Regions from separate parts of the Burkholderia mayonis genome, predicted to be linked through region 2. Evidence: predicted binding sites of a transcription regulator. Region 2 holds the regulator's gene; each other region holds the start of a gene.
What was found. Region 2 encodes sigma-54, which starts transcription at its own class of promoters, with help from an activator protein. Its sites were predicted from a motif close to TGGCANGNAANCTGCTTT; they were not measured.
Positions count from the first base shown of each region.

Region 1: WS70_RS29695 (collagen-like triple helix repeat-containing protein) is a predicted target of sigma-54. The motif match lies at 7,239-7,256, and genes of this name have one in related genera.
Region 3: WS70_RS10625 (collagen-like triple helix repeat-containing protein) is a predicted target of sigma-54. The motif match lies at 3,043-3,060, and genes of this name have one in related genera.

Region 1 is NZ_CP013387.1:2,396,606-2,406,486, forward strand. It holds gene WS70_RS29665 (alpha/beta fold hydrolase) at 1-791, shown strand, start outside; gene WS70_RS29675 (GGDEF domain-containing protein) at 1,559-3,022, shown strand; gene WS70_RS29680 (zinc-finger-containing protein) at 3,184-3,633, shown strand; gene WS70_RS29685 (hypothetical protein) at 4,396-4,662, opposite strand; gene WS70_RS29690 (S53 family peptidase) at 4,645-6,576, shown strand; gene WS70_RS29695 (collagen-like triple helix repeat-containing protein) at 7,293-9,056, shown strand; gene WS70_RS29700 (methyltransferase family protein) at 9,149-9,881, shown strand, end outside.
Region 2 is NZ_CP013386.1:3,351,618-3,361,498, forward strand. It holds gene WS70_RS16095 (NUDIX hydrolase) at 1-197, opposite strand, end outside; gene WS70_RS16100 (LysE family translocator) at 209-823, opposite strand; gene WS70_RS16105 (adenine phosphoribosyltransferase) at 913-1,479, opposite strand; gene WS70_RS16110 (monovalent cation:proton antiporter family protein) at 1,564-3,573, opposite strand; gene kdsD (arabinose 5-phosphate isomerase KdsD) at 3,700-4,683, shown strand; gene WS70_RS16120 (KdsC family phosphatase) at 4,683-5,222, shown strand; gene lptC (LPS export ABC transporter periplasmic protein LptC) at 5,227-5,841, shown strand; gene lptA (lipopolysaccharide transport periplasmic protein LptA) at 5,860-6,525, shown strand; gene lptB (LPS export ABC transporter ATP-binding protein) at 6,522-7,298, shown strand; gene WS70_RS16140 (RNA polymerase factor sigma-54) at 7,466-8,974, shown strand; gene hpf (ribosome hibernation-promoting factor, HPF/YfiA family) at 9,127-9,486, shown strand; gene ptsN (PTS IIA-like nitrogen regulatory protein PtsN) at 9,722-9,881, shown strand, end outside.
Region 3 is NZ_CP013386.1:2,145,189-2,155,069, reverse strand. It holds gene WS70_RS10630 (collagen-like triple helix repeat-containing protein) at 66-1,361, opposite strand; gene WS70_RS10625 (collagen-like triple helix repeat-containing protein) at 1,412-2,983, opposite strand; gene WS70_RS10620 (Flp family type IVb pilin) at 3,618-3,815, shown strand; gene WS70_RS10615 (A24 family peptidase) at 3,898-4,398, shown strand; gene WS70_RS10610 (TadE/TadG family type IV pilus assembly protein) at 4,395-4,862, shown strand; gene cpaB (Flp pilus assembly protein CpaB) at 4,949-5,860, shown strand; gene WS70_RS10600 (type II and III secretion system protein family protein) at 5,924-7,249, shown strand; gene WS70_RS10595 (fimbrial protein) at 7,310-8,548, shown strand; gene WS70_RS10590 (CpaF family protein) at 8,552-9,881, shown strand, end outside.

The DNA of each region.
Region 1 (9,881 bases), on a different replicon from region 2:
TCTGCGGCCAGCTGCGCAACTTCGCGTACCTGGACCTGCAGCGGCTCGCGAAGTCGCATCGCGTGATCCTCGTCGATCGTCCCGGCTCCGGCCGCTCGACGCGCGGCCCGCGTTCGACCGCGAACGTTTATGCACAGGCCCGCACGATCGCGATGTTCATCGCGACGCTCGGCCTCGACAAGCCGGTCGTCGTCGGCCACTCGCTCGGCGGCGCGATCTCGCTCGCGCTCGCGCTCAACCATCCGCAGAGCGTGAGCCGCATCACGCTGATCGCCCCGCTCACGCACACCGAAACCGAGCCGCCCGGCCCGTTCCGCGGTCTCGCGCTGCGCTCGTCGCTCATGCGCCGCTTCGCATCGTTCACGCTCGGCATTCCGGTTTCGATATTGCAAAGCCGCAAGGCGATCGAACTGATCTTCGCGCCGGAAACGGTGCCGCACGACTTCGGCGTGAAGGGCGGCGGCCTGATGGGGCTGCGGCCGCACGCGTTCTATTCGGCGTCGTCGGACCTCGTCGCGGCGCCGGAAGACCTGCCCGACATGGAAAGCCGCTACGCGTCGCTTACCGTGCCCGTCGACGTGCTGTACGGCCGCAGCGATCAGATCCTCAACTGGCAGCGTCACGGCGAGGCGCTGAAGAAGCGGCTCGACGCGGTCAACCTGAAGGTCGTCGACGGCGGGCACATGCTGCCCGTCACGCAGCCCGCGCAAACGACCGACTGGCTGCTAGAAGTCGCCGGAACCCCGGTATCCGCCGAGCCCAAGCGCGTGACGGAAAGCGCGGAAAGCTGAACCGACGATTTGCGACGGACGGCATCGGTAGCGCGTGCGATTGCACCGCGAAGCCGTTCGATTTGCGCGATGCGCGCCGCCTTTCATGCGGCGCGTTTTTTTATTGTGCGCACCATTGCTCACGCTTGCTGAACACACTCGCGACTCGTTGCATACGCAACGAATCGCTCACACCGCCGTAAGCGCGCACTTCGTGACACCGGCCGTCCAGATCGAGATCAAAAGCATCGCGCCGGCCCGCCGCGCGCTGCGTACCGACTGACCGGCGCTGTCGCGCGCTCGCGCCCGCGACGCCATCGTAACGCACGCATGCGGCAATCCGCCGCGCGCGCGGTCAGCGCATCGGTCATCGACCGGCATTGCAATGACATTGAAAGATCCGCGCGCGAATCCGTGCTCGACGATCGCGATATTCCGAAGTAAAAATCTCCGATCGAATCAACCGACGCAAAATGCGCGCGGCGCGCCGTTCATGACGGGCCGGCGTGCGACGGCCGAATCGCCGGCCGTCGCCGGATCGACCTGGAGAACGCCCTTGTGCGACGCCCGAATGCTCAAGAAAATGCCGCATTGCACGATAACCCGAATAACCGTCGCACCCGCGTGAGCCTGCAGCCTGCGCTACGCGACGAACGAAACGACGGTCCGATCGGACGGCGCCCGGAAGCGGGACGCCGCCGATCCGCCGCCCGACAGCCCCCGACGTCATGCGCAAGCGTTCGACCTCCTTCACCATTCGTTACCTGCAGCCCTGGATGCAGAGCCTGATGTCGCCGACGGGCATAATCGTTTGCGGCGCGCTGCTGCTCACGCTGATCTGGCTGTTTTGCGCACGCGTGCTGTACGAGTCGCGCAAGGATGCCTACCAGCGTGCGACCGAAAACGCGAACAACCTCGTGCTGTTGCTCGAACGCGACATCGCGCGCAACGTCGAGCTCTACGACCTGTCGCTTCAGGCGGTCGTCGACGGCGTCAACGATCCGCGCATCATGGCCCTCGACCCCGCGATACGCAGCAAGGTGCTGTTCGACCGCGCGGCGACCGGCAAGTATCTCGGCACGATCTACGTGATGAACGCGCGCGGCGACATCGTGCTCGATTCGCATTTCCCGAAGCCGCCGCCCGTCGCGAACTTCGCGTATCGCGACTACTTCATCTATCAGCGCGACCACCCGGCGGGCGGCCTCTACATCAGCGAGCCGTACGCGGCGCGCTTGCGGCACGGCGCGCTGACGGTCGCGCTGAGCCGGCGCATCACGCGGCCCGACGGCTCGTTCGGCGGCATCGTCGCCGGCACGCTCAGCATCGACTACTTTCGTGCGCTGCTCGACGGCCTGTCGGTCGGCCCCGGCGGCACCGCAGCAATTTTCGAGACCAACGGGTTGTTGATCTCGCGGCTGCCGTTCGACACGAAGATGGTCGGGCGCAGCATCGCCAATTCGGAGCTCTACGCGAACGCGACGGCGCACGACGAAGGCGCGTTCACCGGCATCGCGTCGATCGACGGCGTGCGCCGCCTCTACGTGTACAAGCGGCTGCCCGGTCTGCCGATCGTGGTCGACGTGTCGCCCGCCGAGCGTCACGTCTTCGCCCAATGGCACATCCGCGCGCAGCGGCTCGGCGTGCTGATGCTCGTGTTCGGCGTCGTGATCGTCACCGGTACCGCGCTGCTGTCTCGCGAACTGCGCTGGCGGCGGCACGCGGAACTGCGCCTGCAGCGCCTCGCGCGCACCGATGCGCTGACGGGCCTCGGCAACCGCCGTGCGTTCGACGAGAACCTGCGCCGCGAATGGGCGCGCACGCTGCGCTCCAGCCGGCCACTGTCGCTGCTGTTCGTCGACATCGATCAGTTCAAGAATTACAACGACTGCTACGGCCATCAGGCGGGCGACGAAGTGCTGCGAGAAGTCGCCCTCTGCCTTGCGCTGAACGTGCGCCGCGCGGCCGACGACGTTTCGCGCTACGGCGGCGAGGAGTTCGTGATCACACTGCCGGACACCGATGCGAAGAGCGCATCCGCGATCGCCGAACACCTCCGCCGCGCCGTCTACGATCTCGACATCGAGCACGAGAAGAGCCCGTACCGGCGCGTGACCGTCAGCATCGGACTCGTGACGTCGCACGCTAACGCCGCGCATTCCGACACGGCGCTCGTCAAGATGGCCGACGCCGCGCTGTACCAGGCGAAATCGACTGGCCGCAACCGTGTCTGCGACGCGCAGCACGCGTAGCGAGCGCCCACGCTTCGGATCCGGCGACGCGGTCCCGGCGCACGCGCGCCGCCGCGCCGCTTTCCTGCTCGCGAACGCGCGCGGAAGGAACCCAGGCCGCGCGGCCCGGTCATTCGTATACGCTATCGCTTTATCCACGCTCGAACCTTTTGCCCTGAATCATGCGCGTTGGCCGCCCCGTTCCCGCCCTCCCTCAACCTGTCTGCGACTACTGCGGCGCGAAAGCGACGCTCGCGCGTTTCGGCGACGAAGCGTATCCGTACCGCGAAGATCACGGCGAACTGTGGATCTGCCCGCCGTGCGACGCGTGGATCGGCGTCTTTCCGCGCAGCCGGCGCCACGTGCCGCTCGGCCGGCTCGCGAACGCCGAGCTCAGGCATGCGAAATCTGAGCTGCATGCGGCGCTCGAACCGCTCGTCGCCGCGAAGATGCGGCGCGACGGCTGCAACGCGTTCGAAGCGCGCGCGAAGGGCATACGCTGGCTCGCGGCGCAGTTGGGGCTCGACGCAACGTCGAGCACGATCCACACATTCGATCTCGACGCATGCCGGAACGCGCTGCTGCTCGTCGACCAATTCATGTCCCGCAAATCGCCGCCCGCAAATTCGTAATACAAATTCGCGGCCTCCGCGGCGTATCAAACGCTTTCCGCCAGCCAACTTACAAGCAGCTTTAATCGAATTCGGTTCAAACGAATTCCGCTTCTAAATTTTTTAGATCAAATCAAAAAAAGTTTGACGCTTCGATTTTTTCCTTGCTATCTTTTCATAGACAAATGCCGCTGCTGGCACATGGCACAAGTACTACCCAAACATTAGCTTGACCAAATTCTTCCAATTCAATTACGTTATTTTCGAGGGGCGGCTTTCAATCCACGAAGAAACCGCAGCACGTTTCCGGACCATCGATTAATTCCTGATTAACCAGCAATCCAGCTTCATTCATCGCGAATCAGAAATATCGAAAATCATTCGATTAAACGCGGATTTTCGAGATTGGGTTCAGTGCGATGCGACGCGGATGCCGGAATGTCGGGTGTCGAGCATCCGGCCGGCGCGGCCGACGAAAGCGGCATACGACGAATGATGTGCGCGACGAAAGGGCGCCGCGCGCCGCCGACGCCCCGGCAGCACGACTTGCTTCACAGCCCGACCGGCTCGCCCGGTTCAGGCCGGTCTATTGAGTGTGCGTTCCGTCTCGCGCGCCGCTTCGCCGCGGCTGCGCGACGGGATTCTGTTCTCTGAAATCGCAGGAAGACGCGGCGCAGCGGCCGCGCGACAGGCCACGCCGGCCCGCCGCGTCGCCATGCGAATCGCGGAATGGATCGTGGTACGGCGGAAGCGGTTCTTTCGCGCGCCATATGAATTGGATTCCTAAGCATTGAACGAGCTGCCCATCGAGTCGGACGCCCGTTCGTTCGGCACGCGAAACCGGCCGCGCGCCGACACGAACGCCGAACCAAACGGCGCCGTTCCGCCACGCAATCCGTCGAAGGGAGAGAGCCATGTCGCCATGAATCGCAGCTTCGCCGCATCGCCGTGCATCGGCTGCGCGCCGCGCGTCCCTACCCGCCGGACCAAGGCTGCGCATCCGTTCTTCATCATTTTCTTGGGACTCCCAAAATGCAGAGAACTCAGCATGTCAACCGGCTATTCTCGAAACGCTTCGCGCTGTCGCTGCTACCGCTAGCGATCGCCGCCACGTTGTCCCCGCTTTCCGCGCAAGCCGCATCCGATTGGGCGCCGACCCGCACCGACGCCTTCCTGCTCACGCGCGCGCCAGCCGCCGCCGCGTCGCAGACGCTGGCCAAGACGGCGCCGAGCTACGCGCTCAATACGATCGGCACACCCGAGCTCGCCGACACGACCGTCACGCCGCTCGAGCTGAGCCAGCCGCTGCGCGTGACCGTTGTCCTGAAGAGCCGCAACGAAGCGCAGCTCGACGCGTTCCTTCATGAAGTGAACCAGCCCGGCAGCGCGAACTATCACAAGTACCTGACGCCCGAACAATTCAAGGCGCGCTTCGCGCCGACCGACGGCCAAGTGCAGGCCGTCGTCGCGCACCTGAAGGCGAACGGCTTCAGCAACGTCACGGTGTCGGCGAACAACAAGCTGATCTTCGCGGAAGGCAACGCATCGAATGCGGAGCGCGGCTTCCATACGACGCTCAAGCGCTTCAACTACCGCGGCAAGGCGGTCTACGCGAACGACGCGGCGGCGCTGATTCCCGCGTCGATGAGCCCGTTCGTCGATTCGGTGCTCGGGCTGCAGAATGCGGCCGTTCCGCATCGGCTGCTCCATCGCGCCACGCCGACGGACGCGCGCATCCAGCCCGGCACGATCACGAAGAACGCGACGAGCGGCTCGCAGGTCGGCCACCAGACGACCGACTTCGCGCAGATCTACGACGCAAGCGGCCTACCGGCCGCGACCAATACGACAGTCGGGATCATCACGTGGGGCGACATGACGCAGACGATCGCCGACCTGAAAACGTTCACGCAGAACGCAGGTCTGCCGACCGTCAACACGGCGGTCGTCGCGGGCAGCTCGGGCACGCTCGCCAACGACGGCGATCCGAGCGAATGGGATCTCGACAGCCAGACGATCATCGGCACATCGGGCGGCGTCAAGCAACTGATCTTCTATGCGGCCGTCAACGGCGACAGCAACGACAGCGGCCTCACGAACGCGACGCTGACGGCCGCGTACAACAAGGCCGTCACCGACAACGTCGCGAAAGTCATCAACGTATCGCTCGGCGAAGACGAAGCGGCCGCGAACTCGGACGGCACGCTCGCCGCGACCGATGCGGTCTTCAAGCAAGCGGTCGCGCAAGGCCAGATCTTCTCGGTGTCGTCCGGCGACGCGGGCGTCTACCAATGGTCGACGTCGCCGTACGGTGCGCCCGGCTACATCGGCACGTACAGCGGCGGCAAAGTCACGACGAAGATCAATCTGGCGAAGTACAGCGTGTCGTCGCCGGCGAGCTCGCCGTACGTCGTCGCGGTCGGCGGCACGACGCTGTCGACGAGCGGAACGACGACCTGGGCGGGCGAGACCGTCTGGAACGAAGGTCTCGCGTACGCGGACATCGGCAGCAACGGCCAGCCGCTCGACAACGCGGTTCGGATCTGGGCGACGGGCGGCGGCGTCAGCGGCTACGAGGCGGCGCCGAGCTGGCAGACGGGCGCGCTCGGCAGCTCGGTGACGAAGCGCGTCGTGCCGGACGTCGCGTTCGACGCCGCGCAATCGACGGGCGCGTACATCGTCGTCAACGGCCAGCCGAATCAGTTGATCGGCGGCACGAGCCTCGCGTCGCCGATCTTCGTCGGCGGCTGGGCGCGCGTCGAATCGGCGAACAACAACAGCCTCGGTCTGCCGACATCGAACTTCTACCAGGGCCTGCCGGGCAACACGTCGCTCGTGCACGACGTCACGTCGGGCAACAACGGCTATAACGGTTACGGCTATAGCGCGAACTCCGGGTGGGACGATGACACCGGCTTCGGCAGTCTCGATTTCGCAAAGGTAAGCGCGAGTTCGGTCAAGTAACGAGCGGGGATCGCCGCGCGGCCAGCTTGGAACGCGCGGCGAATTTCGCGCTGGAACGCGTATGTTGTATGTCGGCATCGTAGGCAGGCGTCTGCGTGGCTGTCGATGCGACTGTCACCTCTGCTGGAGAGGTGGATTCTTGTCGAGTTCTCTTTGTCGCAATTTGCGGCTTGCCGTCGGATTCGTTGTGCGCTCGGGCGCATCGCGGTTGATTTGCCGCGCAGGCGGCTCAACCAAGCTCAACCCTATCGGCGGCGGGCAAATCGATGCCGCTCGGTCGGTGAGCGCCGCCCCCTAGCCATCCTCCTCTTCTCGAATCGAGCCATCTCGATCGATATCGCAGCACGTCTCACGCTTTCGAACCTGCGCCGTACGCCAAACGTCGCGCGAATCAAGCAACGACTGCGCGATGCCACCATCGTCGTGCCCCGTGTTCCGTGTTCCGTGTTCCGTGTTCCGTGTTCCGTGTTCCGTGTTCCGTGTTCCGTGTTCCGTGTTCCCAGCGTAGTCCGTTACGCCGCCCGAAACGTCACGTAGCACAACGGGAACAGCGCCGCCGCAGCCTCGCAGAAAATCCAAATTTCTTCACCAATTTCGAACGATTAATCGATGATTTGATATTTTTTATACATTAACGAAGGGAAATTCTACCAATTTCCAAATGGTACGAAAATTGCTTCAAAGGCTGTCACAGTGAGATTATCTGGGAGCCTGTCATGCAAAAACTGTTCAATAAATCGGCCATCGCAATCGGCGTTTCCGCGTTGCTCACCCTTTCCGGCTGTGGATCGGTCGACGGTCCGTCCTTGCCTTCCGGCGGCGTGAAACCGACCACCATCGGCAATACCGGAACGTCGGGTACATCAGGGTCGTCGGGCACGTCCGGCACCTCGGGTTCGGGCGGGTCCGGTGCGTCGGGTACTTCCGGCACGTCGGGTACTTCCGGTACCTCGGGTACTTCCGGCACGTCGGGTACTTCCGGCACGTCGGGTACTTCCGGCACGTCGGGTACTTCCGGCACGTCGGGTACTTCCGGTACCTCGGGTACTTCCGGTACGTCGGGTACTTCCGGTACCTCGGGTACTTCCGGCACGTCGGGTACTTCCGGTACCTCGGGTACTTCCGGCACGTCGGGTACTTCCGGTACCTCGGGTACTTCCGGCACGTCGGGTACGTCTGGTACGTCTGGTACGTCTGGTACGTCTGGTACGTCTGGTACGTCTGGTACGTCGGGTACGTCGGGTACGTCGGGTACGTCGGGTACGTCGGGTACGTCGGGTACGTCGGGTACGTCGGGTACGTCGGGTACGTCGGGTACGTCGGGTACGTCGGGCACCGCCTCCTCCCCGCTTGGCAACATCCTCGCGCAAACCGGCAATCTGATCACCGCGACGGGGACGGTCGTCTCCGCCACCGGCAACCAGATCTCCGGCACGTCGGTGCCTGGCGTCAACAGCGCGACGACCACGGATCTCGGCAACGCAGTCAGTTCGCTCGGCAACGGCGTCCAGACGCTCGGCAACGGCACCGCCGCCGGCCTCGGCACACTCGGCACGTCGCCAAACCCGCTCGGCCCGACGCTCACGTCGACGTCCGGCGTCGTCTCGAATGTCGGCAACGCAGTTTCGTCGCTCGGCGGCGTCGTGACGAGCATCGGCACCGGCCCCCTCGCGCCGCTCGCGCCCGTCACGTCGCCGCTCGGCGGCGCGGTCGGCACGCTCGGCAGCACCGTCACCCAAGTCGGCTCCGGCCTGAACAACGTGCTCACCAGCGCGCCCGTCCAGCAGCTCGAAACCGGCGTGAGTTCGATCATCAACCCGATCACGAACGCCGTCTCCGGCACGACGCAGACGGTCGGCGCAGTCACCGGTCTCGGCGCACCCGTCAACAATCTGCTGACCACCGTCGGCAGCGGTCTGAACGCGGCCGGCGCGAAGGTGTCGGGCTCGACCAACAACCAGGTGGTCCAGGCAGTCGGCGGCGTCGTCAGCCAGCTTGGCAACACGGTCACGAGCGTCGGCGGCCTGCTGACCGGCGGCACGACCAATCCGCTTGCACCGATCACCGGCGTCCTGTCCGGCGGCTCGTCCAATCCGCTCGCGCCGATCACGAGCATCGCGGGCTCGCTGACCGGCGCGGCAGGCGCGACACAGCCCGGCACGACGCCGAATCCGCTTGCGCCCGTCACCGGCCTGCTCGGCGGCCTGTCGGGCTCGACGGGCGGCAACGCGACGTCCGGCCTCAACCTCGTGCTGTCGCCCGTCACGAACCTCGTCGGCTCGCTCGCCATCAGCGCGAACGGCACCGTCGCGACGACGTCGCCCACGACGAGCACCGGTTCGACGACGACCTCGCCCGTCACGGGCGTCGTCGGTAGCCTGACCGGCAGCACGACCGCGAGCGGCTCGGCGACGACAAACCTGCTCGCGCCCGTGACCAACCTGATCGGCGGACTGCTCGGCGGCGTCACCGGAAAGTAAGCAGACAAGCAAGCTGAACGGCGCGGCGGCCGGGCCCAACCACTCCAAACGCCCGGCCGCCCGCCGTCCATGTCATGACACGGGGGGATGACATGCAATCCACTCTCGACAGCGTCGCGAACGCCCAAGAACGGCCGCCGCATTCGGCAACGCCATTTTCGATCGGCCTCGCCGGCATCGCGGCGGGGCTCTTCACGTTGTGGGCGTCGCGCGGCTCAGCCGCACTGACCGGCACGGAGCGCAGCCTGCTCGCATGCGCCGCGATCATCGCGACGATCGGCGCGTATGAGCTGTTCGTCGCGCGCGTCCATTTGCGTCCGAGCGCCGGCCTCGCGAACCGCGCGCTGCGGCCGCTCAGCGTCGCGCGCGTGTCGCTGCGGCTCGCCGCGCTCGCGTCGGTCTATGCGGGCATCGCGCTCGTCTACTGGCTGCTGCCCGAATACCACGGCGCGTTCTACCAGCCGTTCTGGTCGCTCGTCGGCACGCTCGCGCCGTACATCGCGCTCGCCGCGCCGATCTATTTCTGCTGGATGGACCGGCGCCAGCGCGATGTCGACGACGCGTATCTAGAATGGGGCCGCTGGCTGTTCCGCGGACAGCGCCCGGCCGATTGGCGGCCGATCCGCGAGATGCTCGCCGGCTGGGCCGTGAAGGCGTTCTTCCTGCCGCTGATGGTCGTCTATCTGTCGACCGATGCGAACCGCATCGGCGCGTCGTTCGCGAGCGCGGCGAGCGCGCCGTTCTCGCTCGCGACGTTCCGTTTCATGTACGACCTGTCGTACACGATGGACCTGATGTTCGGCGCAGTCGGCTATCTATGCACGT
Region 2 (9,881 bases):
ATGCTGCGTGCGTCGACGCTGTCGTAGCGCGCGGAAAGCTCGACGCATCCCGCCGGAAAATCGAACACGTCGGGCCAGCGCGCAAGGCGTGCGACGTCGTCGCGGCGCAGCCAGCCGACCTGCCGGCCGGCGATCCGGAACGGCAGGTGCGCGAACGCGTCGAAGTGGCGCGCGGCGGCGATGCACGGAAACGTCATCGCAATCTCCGTCAGTCCTTCAGCGCGACGCGCAGGCCGAGCGCGATGAACGTCGCGCCCGCGAACCGGTCGAGCCACACGCCGACGCGCGGCCGGCGCTTGAGCCACACGCCGATCACGCCCGCGCCGACGCCGAACACCGAGAACACGACGGCCGTCTGCGCCATGAAGAGCGCGCCCAGCTCGAGCATCTGCAGCGCGACGGGTTGCGCGCCGTGCGGATCGACGAATTGCGGCAGGAACACGACGAAGAAGAGCGTTACCTTCGGATTCAGCAGATTGCCGATCACGCTCTGGCGGAAGATCGTCGACAGCGGCTGCGGCGCGCGCTCGTGCGCGGTCGCGAGGCCCTTGCTGCGCAGCGCCTTGACGCCGATCCAGATCAGGTACGCGCCGCCCGCGAGCTTGAGCAGATGGAACGCGACGGGCGACGAGCGCAGCAGCGCGGCGACGCCGAACGCGGCGAGCGTCGTGTGAAACAGCACGCCCGACGCGAAGCCGAGCGCCGCGACGATGCCGGCCGCGCGGCCTTGCGAGATGCCGCGCGCGAGCACTTGCAGGTTGTCGGGGCCGGGCGCGACGGTGATCGCGATCGACGTGGCGAGGAACAGCATGAAGTTGGGCATCGCGGGCTCGCTTGAATCGGCGGACAAGTGGACTGACGCTGAATGAAACCTGAACCGGGGGACGGACGACGCGCGGCGGCGCGCCGCGCTCAGTGTCCGGGAAATTCGGTGACCGTATAAAGCGGCAGGCCCGCCTGGCGCAGCAGCGCCGAGCCGCCGAGATCCGGCAGGTCGACGATCGCCGCGCCTTCGACGACGACCGCGCCGAGCCGCTCGAGCAGGTTCTTGCCCGCCATCATCGTGCCGCCCGTCGCGATCAGGTCGTCGACGATGACGACGCGGTCGCCCGGCCGGCAAGCGTCCTCGTGGATCTCGACGGTCGCCGTGCCGTACTCGAGCGCGTACGACTCGCGCTGCGTCTTGTGCGGCAGCTTGCCGACCTTGCGGATCGGCACGAAGCCGACGGAAAGCTCGTACGCGACGATCGGCGCGATGATGAAGCCGCGCGCATCGAGGCCGGCGACGTAATCGAGCTTCGCATCGACGTAGCGCTCGACGAACAGATCGACGAGCACGCGCAGCGCCTTCGCGCTCTGCAGCAGCGGCGTGATGTCGCGGAACATCACGCCCGGCTGCGGCCAGTTCGGCACCGTGCGGATGCGGCTGTGAATGAACTCGACGGGATCGAGCTGCGCGTCCGACGACGTGGACATCATGAAAATCTCCGAAAAAAACGGCGCCGAATCACGCGCTGTTCGTCGATCGCTCGACAACCCAAAAAAATCAGCGGCCGCACGATATCACGCCGCCACGGTCGATCCGCCGTCGCGCCGGTGCCGCGACAGCCGCTCCTCGGCCTCCGCGAGCGCTTCCGGCAGCCCGCGCAGCACGACGATGTCGCTCGCGCGCAGCTTCGTCTCGGGGTCGGGCTCGACGCCGCGAATCCCGTGGCGGCGGATCGCCGTCACCTCGAGGCCGAGCGCGAACAGCCCCAGCTCGGCGAGCGAGCGGCCGACCGCGTCCGCTCGCGCGTCGACGGGCACCGATTGTAGCCGCACCTGCTCGTGATCGTCGTCGTCCGCGTCGTCGGCGCCGCGGAAATAGCCGCGCAGCAGGCTGTAGCGCGCGTCGCGCATCTCCTCGACGCGCCGCACGACGCGCCGCATCGGCACGCCCATCAGCACGAGCGTGTGCGACGCGAGCATCAGGCTCCCCTCGACGATCTCCGGAATCACCTCGGTCGCGCCCGCGGCGAGCAGCTTCTCGAGGTCGGCGTCGTCGACGGTGCGCACGATCGCGGGCAGCGTCGGCTCGAGCTCGTGCACGTTGTGCAGCACGCGCAGCGCGGACGGCGTGTTCGCGTAGGTGATCGCGACGGCCGCCGCGCGGTGGATGCCCGCCGCGAGCAGCGACTCGCGGCGCGCGGCGTCGCCGAACACGACCGATTCGCCCGCCGCCGCGGCCGCCGTCACACGGTCCGGATCGAGGTCGAGCGCGACGTACGAGATTCCTTCCTGTTCGAGCATCCGCGCGAGGTTCTGCCCGGCGCGGCCGTAGCCGCAGATGATCACGTGGCCCTTCTGCTTGATGCTCTGCGTCGCGATCCGCGTCATCTGCAGCGACTGCTGCATCCATTCGGCCGACGACAGCCGCATCGCGATCCGGTCGGCGTTCTGGATCAGGAACGGCGCGGCGAGCATCGACAGCAGCATCGACGCGAGGATCGACTGCAAGAGCGTCGCGTCGACGAGATGCCGGTCGAGGATCAGGTTCAGCAGCACGAAGCCGAATTCGCCCGCCTGCGCGAGCCCGAGGCCCGTGCGCATCGCGACGCCAGGCGTCGCGCCGAACGCGCGCGCGAGCCCCGTGATCATCACGCTCTTCAGCAGCACCTGGCCGGCGAAGAAGCCGAACACGAGGAACGGATGCCGCCAGATCACGCTCGGATCGAGCAGCATCCCGGTCGTCACGAAGAAGAGGCCGAGCAGCACGTCGCGAAACGGCTTGATGTCCTCCTCGACCTGATGCCGGTACGGCGTCTCGGAGATCAGCATCCCGGCGATGAACGCGCCGAGCGCGAGCGACAGGCCGAAGCGATCGGTGATGAACGCGGCGCCGAGCGTGACGAGCAGGAGGTTCAGCACGAACAGCTCCTGCGAGCGCCGCCGCGCGACGACGTTCAGCCACCGCGTCATGAAGCGCTGGCCGACGATCAGGAGCAGCGCGAGCGCGACGACGATCTTCACCGCCGCGAACCCGAGCGACATCACGAGATCCTTCGACGACTCGCCGCCGAACGCGGCGATCACGATGAGGAGCGGCACGACGGCGAGATCCTGGAACAGCAGCACGCCGAAGATGTTGCGGCCGTGCTCGGTTTCGATCTCGAGCCGCTCGGCGAGCATCTTCGAGACGATCGCCGTCGACGACATCGCGAGCGCGCCGCCGAGCGCGACGCTGCCTTCCCACGTGATGTGCATCCAGCGCTCGAAGAGCGCGCCCAGCAGCAGCGCGATCGCGATCGTGCCAAGCACCTGCGCGAGCCCGAGCCCGAACACGAGCCGGCGCATCGCGCGCAGCTTCGACAGCGAGAACTCGAGGCCGATCGAGAACATCAGGAATACGACGCCGAACTCGGCGAGATGCTCGGCCCGTTCGAGGTCGGCCGCGAAGCCAAGCGCGTGCGGGCCGACGACGATGCCGACCGTCAGATAGCCGAGCATCGGCGGCAGGTTCAGCGAACGGAACACGACGACGCCCGCCACCGAGGCAAGCAGCAGCAGAAGCGTCATTTCGAGCGGGGAAATCACGGGCGAAGCGTCCTCGTTCGTCGTCGGCGCCGCATGACGGACGCCGGGTTGGGCCGGGAGAATACTCGGGAAGGTGGGCGCAAGGGGCCCGGCGCGGCGAACAAACGCCTTTGCTATACTCCGCGCATGATAGCGAAAATCAATGATGATCGGGCGCTCGCGCTCGCCCGCGACGTGCTCGACATCGAGGCGAACGCCGTGCGCGCGCTCGCCGATCAGCTCGACGGCGAGTTCGTCGCCGCGGTCGGGCTGCTTCTGAATTGCAGCGGCCGCGTCGTCGTATCCGGGATCGGCAAATCGGGGCACATCGCCCGCAAGATCGCCGCGACGCTCGCCAGCACCGGCACTCCCGCGTTCTTCGTCCACCCCGCCGAGGCAAGCCACGGCGATCTCGGCATGGTCACGAAGGACGACGTGTTCGTCGCGATCTCGCACTCAGGCGAATCGGAGGAACTCGTCGCGATCCTGCCGCTCATCAAGCGGCTCGGCGCGAAGCTGATCGCGATGACGGGCCGCCCGGCATCGAGCCTCGCGACGCTGTCCGACGTCCATCTGAACGCGGGCGTCGCGAAGGAAGCATGCCCGCTGAACCTCGCGCCGACGGCGAGCACGACGGCCGCGCTTGCGCTCGGCGACGCGCTCGCCGTCGCGGTGCTCGACGCGCGCGGCTTCGGCTCGGAGGATTTCGCGCGCTCGCATCCGGGCGGCGCGCTCGGCCGGCGCCTCCTCACGTACGTACGCGACGTGATGCGCATGGGCGACGAGGTGCCCGCCGTCCCGCTCGACGCGACGCTGTCCGACGCCCTCTTCCAGATCACCGCGAAGCGGATGGGAATGACGGCCGTCGTCGACGAAGCGGGCCGCGTGGCCGGCATTTTCACCGACGGCGACCTGCGGCGCGTGCTCGAGCGCGACGGCGATTTCCGCCGTCTGCCGATCGTCGACGTGATGACGCGCAACCCGCGCACGATCGCGCCGGACCATCTCGCCGTCGAAGCGGTGGAACTGATGGAACGCCACCGGATCAACCAGATGCTCGTCGTCGACGACAAGGGCGCGCTGATCGGCGCGCTCAACATGCACGATCTGTTCTCGAAGAAGGTGATTTGATGTCCGCGTCCCCTGTCACGGCGGCCGAACGCGCGAGCCGCGTGAAGCTGATGATTTTCGACGTCGACGGCGTGCTGACCGACGGCGGCCTCCATTTCACCGCGACGGGCGACACGATGAAGTCGTTCAACACGCTCGACGGCCACGGCGTGAAGCTCCTCGGCGAAGCGGGAATCGCGACCGCGATCGTCACCGGCCGCCGCTCGGACGCGGTCGCCGCGCGCGCGAAGGAAATGCGGATCGCGCATCTGCATCAGGGCGTCGAGAACAAGCTGGCCGTGTTCGGCGAACTGCTGCGCACGCTCGGCCTCGAAGCCGGGCAGTGCGGCTACATGGGCGACGACTGGCCGGACCTCGCGGTGATGCTGCGCTGTGGCTTCGCCGCCGCGCCGGCGAACGCGCATCCGGACGTGATCGCGCGCGCGCACTGGGTCGCCGAGGCCCGTGGCGGTCATGGCGCGGTGCGCGAAGTGTGCGACGCGGTGCTGCGCGCGCAGCACCGCTACGACGCGCTGCTTGCAGCCGCCTGCGGAGCCTGACCGAATGGACGGCAAATTCCGGCTGACATCGATGATCCCGCTCGTCGCGATGGCGGCGCTCGCGGGCGGCACGTACTGGCTGCTGCAGGCAACGCTGCCGCCGCCCGGTGAGAGCGTCGTGCGTCCGAAGTCGCACGCGCCCGACTATTTCGCGGATAACTTTTCCGTCACCGAGCTCGACCAGACGGGCTCCACCCAGTACCGGCTGACGGCCGCGGGCCTCGTCCATTACGAAGACGACGAGACGAGCGACCTGACGCAGCCTGCGCTACGCGCGTTCCAGCCCGGCAAGCCGACCGTGACCGCAACCGCGAAGCGCGGCACGGTCAACGGCGACGTGTCGATCGTCGATTTGTATGACGAAGCGCGGATCCTGCGCGCGGCGGGCGGCACCGACCCGCAGATGCAGGCGGACTCCGAGCATTTCCGGGTGTTGGTCAACGACGATGTGATCGAGACCGAAAAGCCGGTTAAACTTCAGCGCGGCCTGTCGATCGCGAACGCCGCCGCCGGGATGAAGTACAACAACGTCACCCGAGTCATCGAACTCTACGGCAACGTGCGCGGCACGATCGCCGCTTCCGACGCGTCCGGCGGCGCTCCAGGCCAACCCAAGTAACTCACCACGCGGGACTGCATGAACGAATCGTTCCCTTGTTTATTTCAGAGCGGTGCACGCCGCGTCGTCCGCGCCGCACTCGCGGCGGCGCTCGTCGCGATGCCGCTCGCGGGCGTCGCGCCCGCGGCCCATGCCGAAAAGGCCGACCGCGACAAGCCGATCAACGTCGAAGCGGACAACCTGACCTATGACGACCTGAAGCAGGTCACGGTCGCGACGGGCAACGTCGTCATCACGAAGGGCACGATCCTGATCAAGGGCGACCGCGTCGAGGTGCGCCAGGATCCGCAGGGCTACCAGTACGCGACCGCGACGGCGAGCGGCAAGAAGCACGCGTCGTTCCGCCAGAAGCGCGAAGGCCTCGACGAATACGTCGACGGCGACGCCGAGCGGATCGACTACGACGGCAAGCAGGATCTGACCACGCTGACGACGAACGCGACCGTGCGCCGCCTGCAGGGTCTGTCCACCGTCGCCGACACGGTCCACGGCAGCGTGATCACGTATGACGGCCAGCGCGACTTCTACACCGCGCGCGGCGGCAAGGACGTCGCCGGGCCGGGCAATCCGGGCGGCCGCGTGCGCGCGATGCTGACGCCGAAGAACAGCGGCCCCGCGCCGCTGTCCGGCAGTCCGGCTCAACTCGCGCCGTCGAACAACATCCAGGGGACACCGAACCCGTGAACGCGCTCCCCAATCGCCAGCCGGCCGGCACGTCGAGCTCGCTCGTCGTGCGCAACCTGAAGAAGCGCTACGGCACGCGCACCGTCGTCAAGGACGTGTCGCTCGACGTGAAGAGCGGCGAGGTCGTCGGCCTGCTCGGCCCGAACGGCGCCGGCAAGACGACGTCGTTCTACATGATCGTCGGCCTCGTGCCGCTCGACGCGGGCGACATCTCGCTGAACGGCAGCCCGATCAGCCTGATGCCGATCCACAAGCGCGCGTCGCTCGGCCTGTCGTATCTGCCGCAGGAAGCGTCGGTGTTCCGCAAGCTGACCGTCGAGGAGAACATCCGCGCGGTGCTTGAGCTGCAGCACGACGACAACGGCAAGCGGCTGTCGAAGGACGAGATCGGCGCGCGCGCGGAAGCACTGCTCGAAGAGCTGCAGATCGCGCATCTGCGCGAGAATCCGGCGCTGTCGCTGTCGGGCGGCGAGCGCCGCCGCGTCGAGATCGCGCGCGCGCTCGCGAGCAACCCGAGCTTCATCCTGCTCGACGAGCCGTTCGCGGGCGTCGACCCGATCGCGGTGCTCGAGATCCAGAAGATCGTGAAGTTCCTCAAGCAACGCAACATCGGCGTGCTGATCACCGATCACAACGTGCGCGAGACGCTCGGCATCTGCGATCACGCATACATCATCAGCGACGGATCGGTCCTCGCGTCCGGCGCCCCGAAGGACATCATCGAAAACGAAAGCGTACGGCGCGTCTACCTCGGCGAGCACTTCCGCATGTAAGCGGCGCGGGACACGATCCCGCCGCCGCCCTTTCCCCGGCGCGACCCGCGCCCTCGCTCCGCACGCCCGGCTCGCGCCGCTCGTGCGCATTCGCGCGCCAAGCGTCATTCCGGATGCCTCAACGCGCCGCCCTCGTGGCAAACTTCCGGTACGACTCCCTTTTTGCCATGAAAGCCAGCCTCCAACTCCGCCTGTCGCAGCATCTCGCGCTCACCCCCCAGCTTCAGCAGTCGATCCGGCTGCTGCAGTTGTCGACGCTCGAACTGCAGCAGGAAGTCGCGATGGCGGTCGCGCAGAATCCGCTTCTCGAAAACGAAGACGACTGGATCGCGAGCCCGCTGCGCGTTGCGGCCGATGGCTCGGTGATCGCGCAGACGCCCGCATCGTCGGCGCCCGAGCCAATGCAGGGCGCATCGAACGGCACGAGTGCGACGAATGAGCGCACCGAGCGCGACGAGCCTGCGGGCGTCGACGAATACGACAGCTATTCGGCCGACAGCGGCGATGCGAGCCAGTGGAACCTCGACGACTTCGGCCGCTCGCCCTCCGCCTCGGACGACGACGATCTGCCGCCGATGCAGATCCACGAAACGGCGACGTCGCTGCGCGACCATCTCGCCGCGCAACTGCGCGTCACGCAAGCGAGCCCGCGCGATCGCGCGCTCGTGATGTTCCTGATCGAATCGCTCGACGACGACGGCTATCTGACCGCGTCGCTCGAAGAAGTCCTCGCCGATCTGCCGCCGGAGCTCGAGGTCGACCTCGACGAGCTGAACGCGGCGCTCGCGCTGCTGCACAGCTTCGATCCGGCAGGCGTCGGCGCGCGCTCCCCGTCCGAGTGCCTGAAGTTGCAATTGCTGCGGCTGGATCCGTCCCCGACGCGCGCGCTCGCACTCGACATCGTGTCACAGCATCTCGAGCTGCTCGCCGCGCGCGATTTCACGCGCCTGCGCAAGCAACTGAAGGCATCCGACGACGAGCTGCGCGATGCGCACGCGCTCATCCGCTCGCTCGAGCCGTTCCCCGGCGCGGCGTACGGCAAAGCCGAAGCGGATTACGTGGTGCCCGACATCATCGTGAAGAAGACGGGTCAGAACTGGCAGGCGGAACTCAACCCGGAAGTCGTCCCGCGGCTGCGGATCAACCATCTGTACGCGAACATCCTGCGCAATAGCCGGGGCGATCCGAGCGCGGGTTCGCTCAAGCAGCAACTGCAGGAAGCGCGCTGGCTGATCAAGAATATTCAGCAGCGATTCGAGACGATCCTGCGCGTCGCGCAAGCGATTGTCGAACGTCAGAAGAATTTTTTCGCGCACGGCGAAATTGCGATGCGCCCCTTGGTTTTGCGGGAAATAGCTGATACGCTGGGCCTACACGAGTCGACTGTCTCCCGTGTGACAACCGGCAAGTACATGCTGACCCCGTTCGGCACACTTGAATTTAAGTACTTCTTCGGATCGCACGTTTCGACAGACACCGGAGGTGCCGCGTCGTCGACGGCAATCCGCGCCCTCATCAAACAACTGATAGGAGCCGAAGACCCCAAATCCCCTCTTTCGGATAGTCGCATAGCCGAACTGCTAGCGGAACAAGGGTTCGTGGTCGCGCGCCGCACGGTTGCCAAATATCGCGAAGCCCTCAAGATCCCGGCGGTAAATCTGCGCAAGTCTCTGTAGCCCGTCGCCACGCGGTGGGCGTTTTCCGGCCGCCGCATCGTCGACGGCAAAGTCGGCCGACCGATCCGCTCGCTGCGGCGAGCGTCGGCAAACGAAATCGGCAGGCGCTGCCGCCTCTATGCGGAAGGTGGTCATTAGCTTGGAGAAGCACTATGAACCTGAAGATCAGTGGACACCATCTCGAAGTCACACCTGCTATCCGCGAATACGTGATCACCAAGCTCGACAGGGTGCTACGGCATAGCGATCAGGTCATCGATGGCGCTGTGATCCTCACGGTCGACAATCACAAGGAGAAGGACAAGCGGCAAAAGGCGGAAATCACGCTGCATCTGAAGGGCAAGGATATCTTCGTCGAAAGCGCGAACGGCGATATGTACGCCGCGATCGATCTGCTGATCGACAAGCTCGACCGGCAAGTCGTCAAGCACATGGAGCGTCTACAAACGCACGCGCACGAGCCGATCAAGCACCATCAGGTGGCCGAGCAAATCGAACTTCCGCCGCAATGAGCCGTGGCGCGGCAGCGCTGGCCGAACCGCCCGCTTCGACGGGCGGTTTTTTATTGTGCAAACCGCTGTGGCGCGACGCGCGAACACTGCACAATAGAAGCGTTTCTCGACGTTTCGCACAGCGCGCGGCGCCGTCTGCAGTGCTCTATAATGTCTCGGTTATTATCGGGGGCGATGAGCCGGCTCGCCGCGCTTCACAGGTCTCCTTCGCCTAACGCCGTCCTTTTTGACCGACATGGAAAATCAGTCCGCCGCGAGGAGATCCCAGGCCGCCCCTATGCCTGCCAACATGAATCGCCTAGCCAAAATCCTGCCTCTGGAGAATGTCGTCATCGACCTCTCCGTCACCAGCAAGAAACGCGTCTTCGAACAAGCCGGCCTGATCTTCGAGAATC
Region 3 (9,881 bases), 1.2 Mb from region 2:
GTGGTCTTCCGTTGTTCCAATCCGATTGCGCGCTCCCCGCCGGAGGGGGCGCGCAGTGCTTCGTATCACTTACTAATGCTGCCCAGCGTCCCGAGGGTGTTCGTCACCGGTGCGAGGAGCCCGGTCGAGCTGCCCGTCGACGAGGTCGCGCTGCCCGTGAGCGACGTGATGGGGGCGAGCGGATTCGTGCCGCCGCTCGATCCCGTCGCGCCCGTGAGCGCGCCCGTGACAGTATTCAGCAAACCGGTAACGGGCGCGAGCGGGTTTGTACTACCACCCGTGCCGCCGCTCACGAGGCTCGTGACCGGTGCGAGCGGATTGCTCGCGCCGCCGGACGTGGCGCTCCCGCCGAGTGCGCCTCCGCCGAGGCTCGACAACACGCCGCTCAGCGGGTTGCTAAGCGTGGAGCCCGAGCCCGAACCGGTGGCGACCGTTGCCGTCGAGCCGCCGACGAGACTCGTGATGAGACCCGGGATCGGCGCCGCTCCGTTCGGTGCGGCGGGATTGACGAGGCCGCCCGTGTTCGTCACGGTGTTGCCGACCGACGACACGAGCTGGCCGACGTCGCCGACGAGCGGCTGCGACGACGTACCCGCGATCTGATGGCCGGCCGAGCTGATCGCGCCGCCGACTTGCTGCAGCAGGCCCGACACCGGCTGGCCGACGCCCGTCGTCGTGCCGACCGTCTGAGTGACCTGGCCCGCCGTGATGACGAGCGGCGTCACGGCCGAGCTGATCGGCTGCGTGATCTGCTGGACGGGACCTGTCGACAGCGCGTTGCCGAGCATCGTGCCGGCCGCGTTCACGCCGTTCGCCGCCGTCGCGAGCGCGCCTGCGACGGGCGTCGTGACGGGCGAAAGCGGTGCGAGCGGGCCCGTGCCGACAGCCTGCACGGTCTGGCTGAGACCTTGCACGGTGTTGCTCGCCGCGCTCACGACGTTGCCGAGGCCGGCGACCGTCGTGCCGACCGGATTCTGCGTCGAGCCTATCTGGCCGAGGCCGTTGCTCACCGCGTCCGCCGCGGCGTTGAGGATGCCGCCCGTGCTGCCGACCGTCGCGCCGACGCCTTGCGTGACGCCGCTGCCGAGGCCCGGCACGCTCGTCGAGCCGATCGTGTTGCCGAGATCGGTCGCGGTCTTGCCGAGCGTGTTGACGACGCCGGACGTGCCGGTCGCGGTCGGCGTCGGGTTATTCGGGTTGGTCGGCGTCGTCTTGCCGCCGCTGCCGCTGTCGCCCGCGGACGGTGGCGCGGCGATGTCGCTGCCGCCGCACGCGGCGAGTACGCACGCGGTCGCGAGCGCGGTGAGCGGAACGCGCCAGGCCGCAAGCGCGGACGACGGAACGAAACGTTGCTGATTCATGATGCTGCTCCTCGCTGTCTTTTTTGATGCTGGGTGGGCGCCGGCCCGGTTTACTTCTTGATGCCGCCGAGCAGGCCGCCGACGAGCGACGTGACGGGCGACAGCAGGTTGGTCGACCCGCTCGTGCCGCTGCTCGTGCCGGTCAGTGGCGCGGTGAGGCTCGCGACAGGGTTCGTCGCGGCGGTCGTCGAGCTCGTCGTCGGCGCGGTCGTCGCGCCGCCGAGTGCGCCCGTCGCGGTCGACACGAGGTTCGTGACCGGGGCGAGCGGGCTCGTCGACGTCGTGCCGCCGGTGGCGCCCGCGAGCGCGCCCGTGACGGTCGACACGAGGCCGGTGACGGGGGCGAGCGGGTTGCTCGACGTCGTGCCGCCGGTGGCACCCGTGAGCGCGCCCGTGACGGTCGACACGAGGCCGGTGACGGGGGCGAGCGGATTGCTCGTCGACGTGCCGCCTGCTGCGCCCGTGAGCGCGCCCGTCACCGTCGACACGACGTTCGTCAGCGGAGCGAGCGGAGTGCCCGAGGTCGCTCCGCCGACGCCGCTCAGCGTGCCCGTCAGGCTGCCGACCGCGGCTGTGATCGGCGCGAGCGGATTCGTCGAGCCGGTGCCGCCCGTCAGCAGGCCGCCGACCGACGTGATCGTGTTGCCGGTTGCCGACACCGTCTGGCCGAGGCTCGTCGTGACCGGATTGCTGCCCGTCTTCGTGATCAGCGCGCCGGCCTGGTTCAGGCCGCCGCCGATCGTGCCGAGCAGCGTGTTGACGGGCGCGCCGAGGCCCGTCACGTTGCCGACCGTTTGCGTCGTGCCCGTGACCATCGACGTGATCGGCGTGATCGCCGAGCTGACCGTTTGCGTCAGTTGCTGGACGGGGCCCGTCGACAGTGCGGTGGTGAGCGTCGTGCCGCCTGCGGTGATTGCGTTGCCGAGCGTGCTGACCGCACCGCCGAGCGGCGACGTGAGGGGCGACAGCGGCGCGAGCGGGCCCGTGCCGAGGCTCGTGACGAGGTTGCCCGTTTGCGTGACGGCGCCGCCCAGCTGGCTGACCACGCCGCCCGTGCTTGCGACGGTCGTGCCGATCGGGTTCGTCGACGAGCCGAGCTGGCCGATGCCGCTCGTCACGCCCGTGCCAAGCGCGCTGACGGCGCCGCCGAGGTTCTGGACGATGCCGCCGAGCGCTTGCGTCGTCTGCGGGTTCGCGCCGGGCAGCGTCTGGCTGCCGACGACGGTACCGACACCCGACACGGTCGAGCCGACGCCGCCGATGATGCCGCCCGTGTTGCCGGCGATCGTACCGAGCGCATTGACGCTCGACGAGGTCGACGTGCCGCCGCCGGAAGTCGAGCCGCCGCCGGAAGTCGAGCCGCCGCCGGAAGTCGAGCCGCCGCCGGAAGTCGAGCCGCCGCCGGAAGTCGAGCCGCCGCTCGAACCCGAGCCGCTCGTGCCGCCCGAACCCGAACCGTCGCCCGTCGTGGAAATTGCGTTGCCGCTACTGGAGCCCGAGCCGTCGAGCCCCTTGCTGATCGAGCCGGAGCCGCCGCAAGCGGAGAGGGAGAGCATGGCTGCCACGGTGGCCGCGATCAAAGTCGTCCGGAGCGTGCCATGGGAAATCGTCTGGGTGTTCATATCGTCCTCGCATTGGTGTGTTGTCTGATCATTGGTGTGCTGCACTTGCGAGTGATTGCTCTGCAACTGGCGTGCCATTTCGCTGGACGAACTTTTCGGTGCGTGCAATGACTTCCCGCAAACCCTTGTCGGTAAAGGATTTGAGCGAGGCGGGACGTTGCTTGAAAAGGAGCGGGAGGTGCGCGCGGCGGCCGAGTTTTTATGCGTTCGTAACGTAACGCCACGCGCTTTGCGTTACGCGTGCGGCGTAACGTGCGCCCCATGCACGGGATGGGTCATCGATATTTGAATCGATCTTTTTGCCAATGAATTAGGTATATAGATCTAACCTATCGTAAGTCCTTATGTGTAAGGAGTACCGACAAGTCATAAAAATAAGCGTGCGCGCAGTCATGTTGTCTGATCAAAATTGACAAAAATGTGGAACAAAAAAAGGTTCAGATATAAGATTCGCTCGTGCACTAATTGTACGGCCTGGTACATCAGGGAATACGAGGAGGACGCCGCCGACATGAATGTTAACTTGTATCAAATTGTTAGAAACTCTTGAAAAAGGAGTTATAACGAAACCGCCCGATCCGACATTAAAGTCGAATGGCGGGGCAAGGTCGGCCGATAGCGAAAAGCAAGGCCAATGAGGACTCAAGGCACGAGGATCAACATGAAACAACTGATGAATCGCTTCCTCACGGAGGAGGCAGGGGTAACCGCGATCGAATACGGATTGATCGCGGGTCTCATCGCGGTGGCCATCGCGACGACGGTCGGCACGCTCGGTACCGACCTGAGCAACCTGTTCAGCACGATCGCCAGCAAATTGCCGGCGGCTTAACGTTTACTTCCAATTGCGCGTTACCACGAATTGCGGATTGCTTCGGCAATCCGCAACACGTCGCTGGGCGGCTGGGGCTGAAATGGTTCATTTATTCAGTATTGGGTTCTTTTTCGCCTGGACTGCGGCTGTTGCAATTGCTGATTGTCGCGATCGCCGTATTCCCAACGAATTGGTGTTCGTTGGTCTTGCTGCCGTTATCATTTTTACAGTCTGCCGACAAAATCCGTTCGAGACGACATTGGCCGGCGCATTGATCGGCGGGGTGGTCGGTCTCGTTTCCCTTTTTCCGTTTTTCGCACTGCGCGTGATGGGTGCTGCCGACGTCAAAGTATTCGCGGTGCTCGGCGCTTGGTGCGGCCTGTCGGTGCTGCCGTGGCTGTGGATCGTCGCGAGCATCGCAGCGGGCATTCACTCGCTCGGCCTCATGCTGCTGAGCCGCACGTCGTTCGGCACGCTCGGGCGTCACGGCGCGCCTGTGTTCGCGCTCGGCGCGCGCCGCTCCGCGCCTTATGCGGCGTTTCTCGCCGCGCCCGCCGCGGCATGGCTCGCCTATCTGGTTCATACCGGAGGCACGCGATGAAGCACGCGCTCGGACAGTTCCGGCCGCGGCGCTTCCAGCGCGGCGCGACCGCGATCGAATTCGCGATCCTGTTCCCCGTCTTCTTCATGGTCCTCTACGGGATCGTCACGTACGGCATGATCTTCGCCGCGCAGCAGAGCCTGACGCTCGCCGCGACGGAGGGCGCGCGCGCGGCGCTCAACTACCAGGTCGCGCAAACGCAGTCGGCGGCGCTCGGCCTGCGTGCAGCGGCCGCGTGCACGGCCGCGAGCAATCTGACGGGCTGGCTGACGGGCGCGACGTGCTCGACCTCGCAGAATTTCACCTGCTCGTACGACGCGACGATGTACTGCATCCAGGTGACGGTTACGTATCCGTATGCGGCCAATCCGCTCGTGCCGACAGTCGCGCTCTTCGACGCGGTGCTGCCGACGACGCTGACGAGCCAGGCGACGGTGCAGATCAACCCGACGAACATCATATGAACGTGATCGACTAGGCCGGGCCGCCGCGCCGCCAGCCGGTGCGGTTTTCTCCAACGACTTCTTTCGCCGCTGCACTGATAACAACCATGGCCAATCATCTGACCAAGATCATCGCGGGGTTGCTGATCGGGATCGCGATCCTGCTCGGCATTTACGCGTGGCTGCTCGGGCGCAAGCCGGCGCCCGCCGCGCCGAGCGCCGCGACCGCCGTCGCGACGGCGGTGGTGCCCGTCGTCGTCGCGACGCGTGCGCTGCCGGCGGGGCAGCCGATTCCCGCCGACGCGCTCAAGGTGCAGCAGATGCCTGCGCCGATCGCCGGCGCGTTTCCGAATCCGACGCTCGTCACGGGCCGCATCCCGGCGAGCGACATTGTCGCGCAGGCGCCCGTGCTCGAAAGCGAGCTGATGTCGGGGCTCGCCGACCAGATCGCGCCGGGCGAGCGCGCGGTCGCGGTCAAGGTCGACGACACGAACGCGGTCGGCAACCGGCTGCGTCCCGGCAACTTCGTCGACGTGTTCGTGAATATGAAGCGCGAAGGCAGCTTCGGTACGACTGGCTCGGAAATCTCGCAATCGCAGGCGCGGCTGCTGTTGTCGCGGGTGCGTGTGCTGTCGTTCGGCGACGCGACGGCCGATCGTGACGGCACGCCGGGCCCGACGGGCGCGGGCGCGCGCACCGCGGTGCTCGCGGTGCCGACCGCGCAGGTCGACGCGCTGACGCTCGCCGAAGCGAGCGGACGGCTCGTGCTCGCGCTGCGCAGCCCACGCGACGAAGACGTCGCTGCGCAGACGGTCGCCGTGCGCGCGTTAGGCGGCGCGGGGCCGTCGAACCAGGCGGCGGCGGGGCTCGTGTTGAGCGAGCTGTCGGGCAGCGGCGGCGCGCATGCGCCGGCGCCGCGTGCGGCCGCACCGCGGGGCGCGCAGGTGGCGGCCGCGCCGCGCGCAGGAGGCAGCATCGAAGTGATCCGGGGCGGGCGAGCCGAAACGGTCGCCTATTGATCGACAAATTGATTCGAACAGTGACGGCAGGGAGAGAGCCGGCTCGCGCCGGTTTCCGACACGATGAAAAATAGACTGATTGCATTGGCGATGGCGTTCGGCGTGTTGCTGTCGTTCGCCGCGCGGGCGGCGGAGATGGGGGCGATCGAGCTCGCGACGGGCGCGCAGCGGCAGATTTCCGTCGGCCGCAACGTGCAGCGGGTCGCGGTCGGCGATCCGAGCGTCGCCGACGTGCTCGTCGCGAAGGGCGGGCGAGGAAGCGTGCTGCTCGTCGCGAAGGCGGCCGGCTCGACGAGCCTGATGGTGTGGGAGCGAGGCCGCGACGAGCCGGCCGTCTACACGGTCAACGTCGTGAGCGGCGCCGCGCGTGCGCTGCTCGACGGCGGCTCGCCGAGCGTGAAGGCGTACGGCGGCACGGCGGTCATGTCCGGCTCGGCCGCGACGCTCGACGCGCATGCGCGCGCGCTCGCGCTCGGCAAGGGGATGGCGGGCAAGGACGGCGGCGTCGTCGACGCGTCGACGGTCGGCGGCAAGAACGTCGTGCAGGTCGACGTGCGCGTCGTCGAATTCAGCCGCTCGGTGCTCAAGCAGGCGGGCCTCAACTTCTTCAAGCAGAACAACGGCTTCACGTTCGGCTCGTTCGCGCCGAGCGGCCTTGCGTCGGTGACGGGCGGCGGGACGCCGTCGATGTCGGTGTCCGCGAACATTCCGATCGCGTCCGCGTTCAATCTCGTCGTCGGCTCGGCGACGCGCGGCCTTTTCGCCGACCTGTCGATCCTCGAGGCGAACAACCTCGCGCGCGTGCTCGCGCAGCCGACGCTCGTCGCGCTGTCCGGGCAAAGCGCGAGCTTTCTCGCGGGCGGCGAGATTCCGGTGCCGGTGCCGCAGTCGCTCGGCACGATCTCGATCGATTGGAAGCCGTACGGCGTCGGCCTCACGCTGACGCCGACCGTGCTGAGCCCGCGCCGGATCGCGCTCAAGGTCGCGCCGGAATCGAGTCAGCTCGACTTCGTCCATTCGATCACGATCAACGGCGTGACGGTGCCCGCGCTCACGACGCGCCGCGCGGACACGACGGTCGAGCTCGGCGACGGCGAGAGCTTCGTGATCGGCGGCCTGATCGATCGCGAGACGACGTCGAACGTCGACAAGGTGCCGTTCCTCGGCGATCTGCCGGTCATCGGCACGTTCTTCAAGCACCTCAGTTATCAGCAGAACGACAAGGAACTCGTGATCATCGCGACGCCGCATCTCGTCGCGCCGATCGCGAAGAACGCGTCGCTGCCCGCGACGCCCGGCGAGCTGTCCGAGCAGCGCGACGGGCCCGTATGGCGGTCGTATCTCGGCGGCGCGCTGTCGCCGGACGCAGGACCGGGGTTCTCGAAATGAGCGCGTGCCGCATCGACAGCGCGAGCGCCGCGACACGGCGCGCAACCGGAACGCTTCAACATGAACGCGAGAGCACAATCTTTGGCTGAGCCTGCCGTCACCGACTACTTCGTCTGCGCGTCGCCGCTTGGCGAACACGTGGACTGGCTCGCGCAGACGCTCGTCTCGGCGGGCGCCGTCGAGGCTGCGCCGCTCGAACCGACGGCGCTCGCGCAGCGGATCGCCGGGCTCAATCCGGTGCTCGTCTTCGTCGACTTCTCGGGCGGCCATGCGCAGGCGGCGAGCGCCGCCGCGGCCGCGGTGCGCCTGTCGCATCCTGGACTGCCGATCGTCGCGCTCGGGTCGATCGCGGAGCCGGAGAGCGCGCTCGCTGCGCTGCGCGCGGGCGTGCACGACTTCGTCGACTTCTCCGCACCCGCCGAGGACGCGCTGCGGATCACGCGCGGGCTCCTCGATCACGTCGGCGAACAGCCGAGCCGCCACGGCAAGCTGATCGCGCTTCTCGGCGCGCGCGCCGGGATGGGGGCAAGCACGCTCGCCGCGAACCTGTCGGTGCTGCTGCAGAAGCGCTCGGCCGCGCAGGGACGGCAGACGGCGCTCGTCGATCTCGGGCTGCCGGCAGGCGACGGCGCGCTGTACCTGAACACGCGCTGTGAATTCGACTTCGTCGAGGCGGTGCGCAACCTGCGCCGCTTCGACCGGACCTTCGTCAACACTGCGCTCGCGCGCCATTCGAGCGGCGTCGCGCTGACGTCGCTGCCGCCGAATCTCGCCGGGCTGCGCGACGTGTCGTACGCGTCTTGCGTCGGACTGCTGAACCGTCTGCGCGCGTTCTTCGACTATCAGATCATCGACCTGGGCGGCTTCTCGAACCGCGACTTCGTCGCGCAGACCGCGTGCGCGGTCGACGAATCGTGGCTCCTGTGCGACCAGGGCGTCGCATCCGTCGTGTCGGCGGTCGAGCTGCTCGATTCGCTGCGCGACGCGGGCGTCGACACGGGCAACGTGCGTCTCGTCGTCAACCAGTACGATCCGGCGCTCGGCCTGTCGCCCGCGCAGATCGCCGAGCGCCTCGGCCTCTCGCTCGCCGTGACCTTGCCGTCGCGGCGCGTGCCGATCGGGCATGCGGCCAATCAGGGCAAGCTGATCGTCGACGTTGCCGAGCGCGACCCGTACGTGCGCGCGCTCGAGCCGCTCGTCGAACGCGTGACGGGTGGCACGGGGGCCGCCGCGTCGCGCACGGCGAGCGGTCTTTCCGCGCTCAAGCGCTTCATTCAACCCACCTCCAAGCGGTCGTAAGAGATGGCACACGACATTCAATTTGCCGACGGGGCGACGCCGTTCTCGCAAACGCAGCAGTTTCACGACATCAAGAACGCTGCGCACGAGCATCTGCTGACGCGCATCGAGGAGCTGGGCGCGGAGTTCGGACGCTGGTCGCGGCAGGCGATCAACCAGTTCGTCGATCTCGAGATCGACAGCTTCGTGCGGCTGCGCCGCATTCCGCTCAACGAAAACGAAGTGCGGGCGATCGCGGAGGCGCTGACGAAGGAGCTCGCGGGCTTCGGGCCGATCGAGGACCTGCTTGCCGATCCGCACGTCGAAGACATCCTGATCAACGGCTACAGCGACGTGTACGTGTCGAAGCACGGGATCCTGACGAAGCTGCCGGTGCGCTTCACCGACAACGCACATCTGCTGCGGATCGTGCGGCGCATCCTCGCGCCGATCGGCCGCCGTCTCGATGAATCGAACCCGATGGTCGACGCGCGGCTGCCGGACGGCGGGCGCGTGAACGTCGTGATCGAGCCGCTGTCGATCGACGGCCCGGTCGTGTCGATCCGCAAGTTCCGCAAGGATCCGCTCAAGCCCGCCGATCTGCTCGCGAACGGCACGTTCGACGACGAGATCGCCACGCTGCTCGAGGCCGCGGTCGCCGCGCGCTGCAACATCCTCGTGTCGGGCGGCACGAGCTCCGGCAAGACGTCGCTTCTGAACGCGCTCGCGTTCCACATTCCCGAAGCCGAGCGCGTCGTCACGATCGAGGATACGGCCGAGCTGTCGCTCAACCATCCGCACGTCGTGCGGCTCGAGAGCCGGCCGGGCGGCTTCGACGGCACGGGCGTCGTGTCGATCCGCGACCTTCTGCGCAACACGCTGCGGATGCGGCCGGACCGGATCATCGTCGGCGAAGTGCGCGGCGGCGAAGTGCTCGAGATGATGCAGGCGATGAATACCGGCCACGACGGCTCGATGGGCACGATCCATGCGAGCTCGCCGCGCGAATGCCTGTACCGCCTCGAAATGCTCGCCGGCTTCGCAGGCTTCCAGGGCACCGAATCGAGCCTGCGCCGGCAGATCTCCAACGCAGTCGACTTCATCGTGCAGATCGGGCGGCTGTCGAACGGGCGGCGGCGGATCCTGTCGGTCACCGAAGTGACGGGACTGTCGGACAACATCATCGCGACGCAGGAGCTCTATCGCTACGAGCCGCGCGTGAACGCGGACGGCGACGAGATCGACGCGTGGGAATCGCTCGGCATCCATCCGCATTCGCCGAAGCTCGCGCGCTTCAGGCAGATGCTCGCGGGCGGCGGCCGCGGCGGCGAGCCGTTCGGCCGCGGCGGGGGCT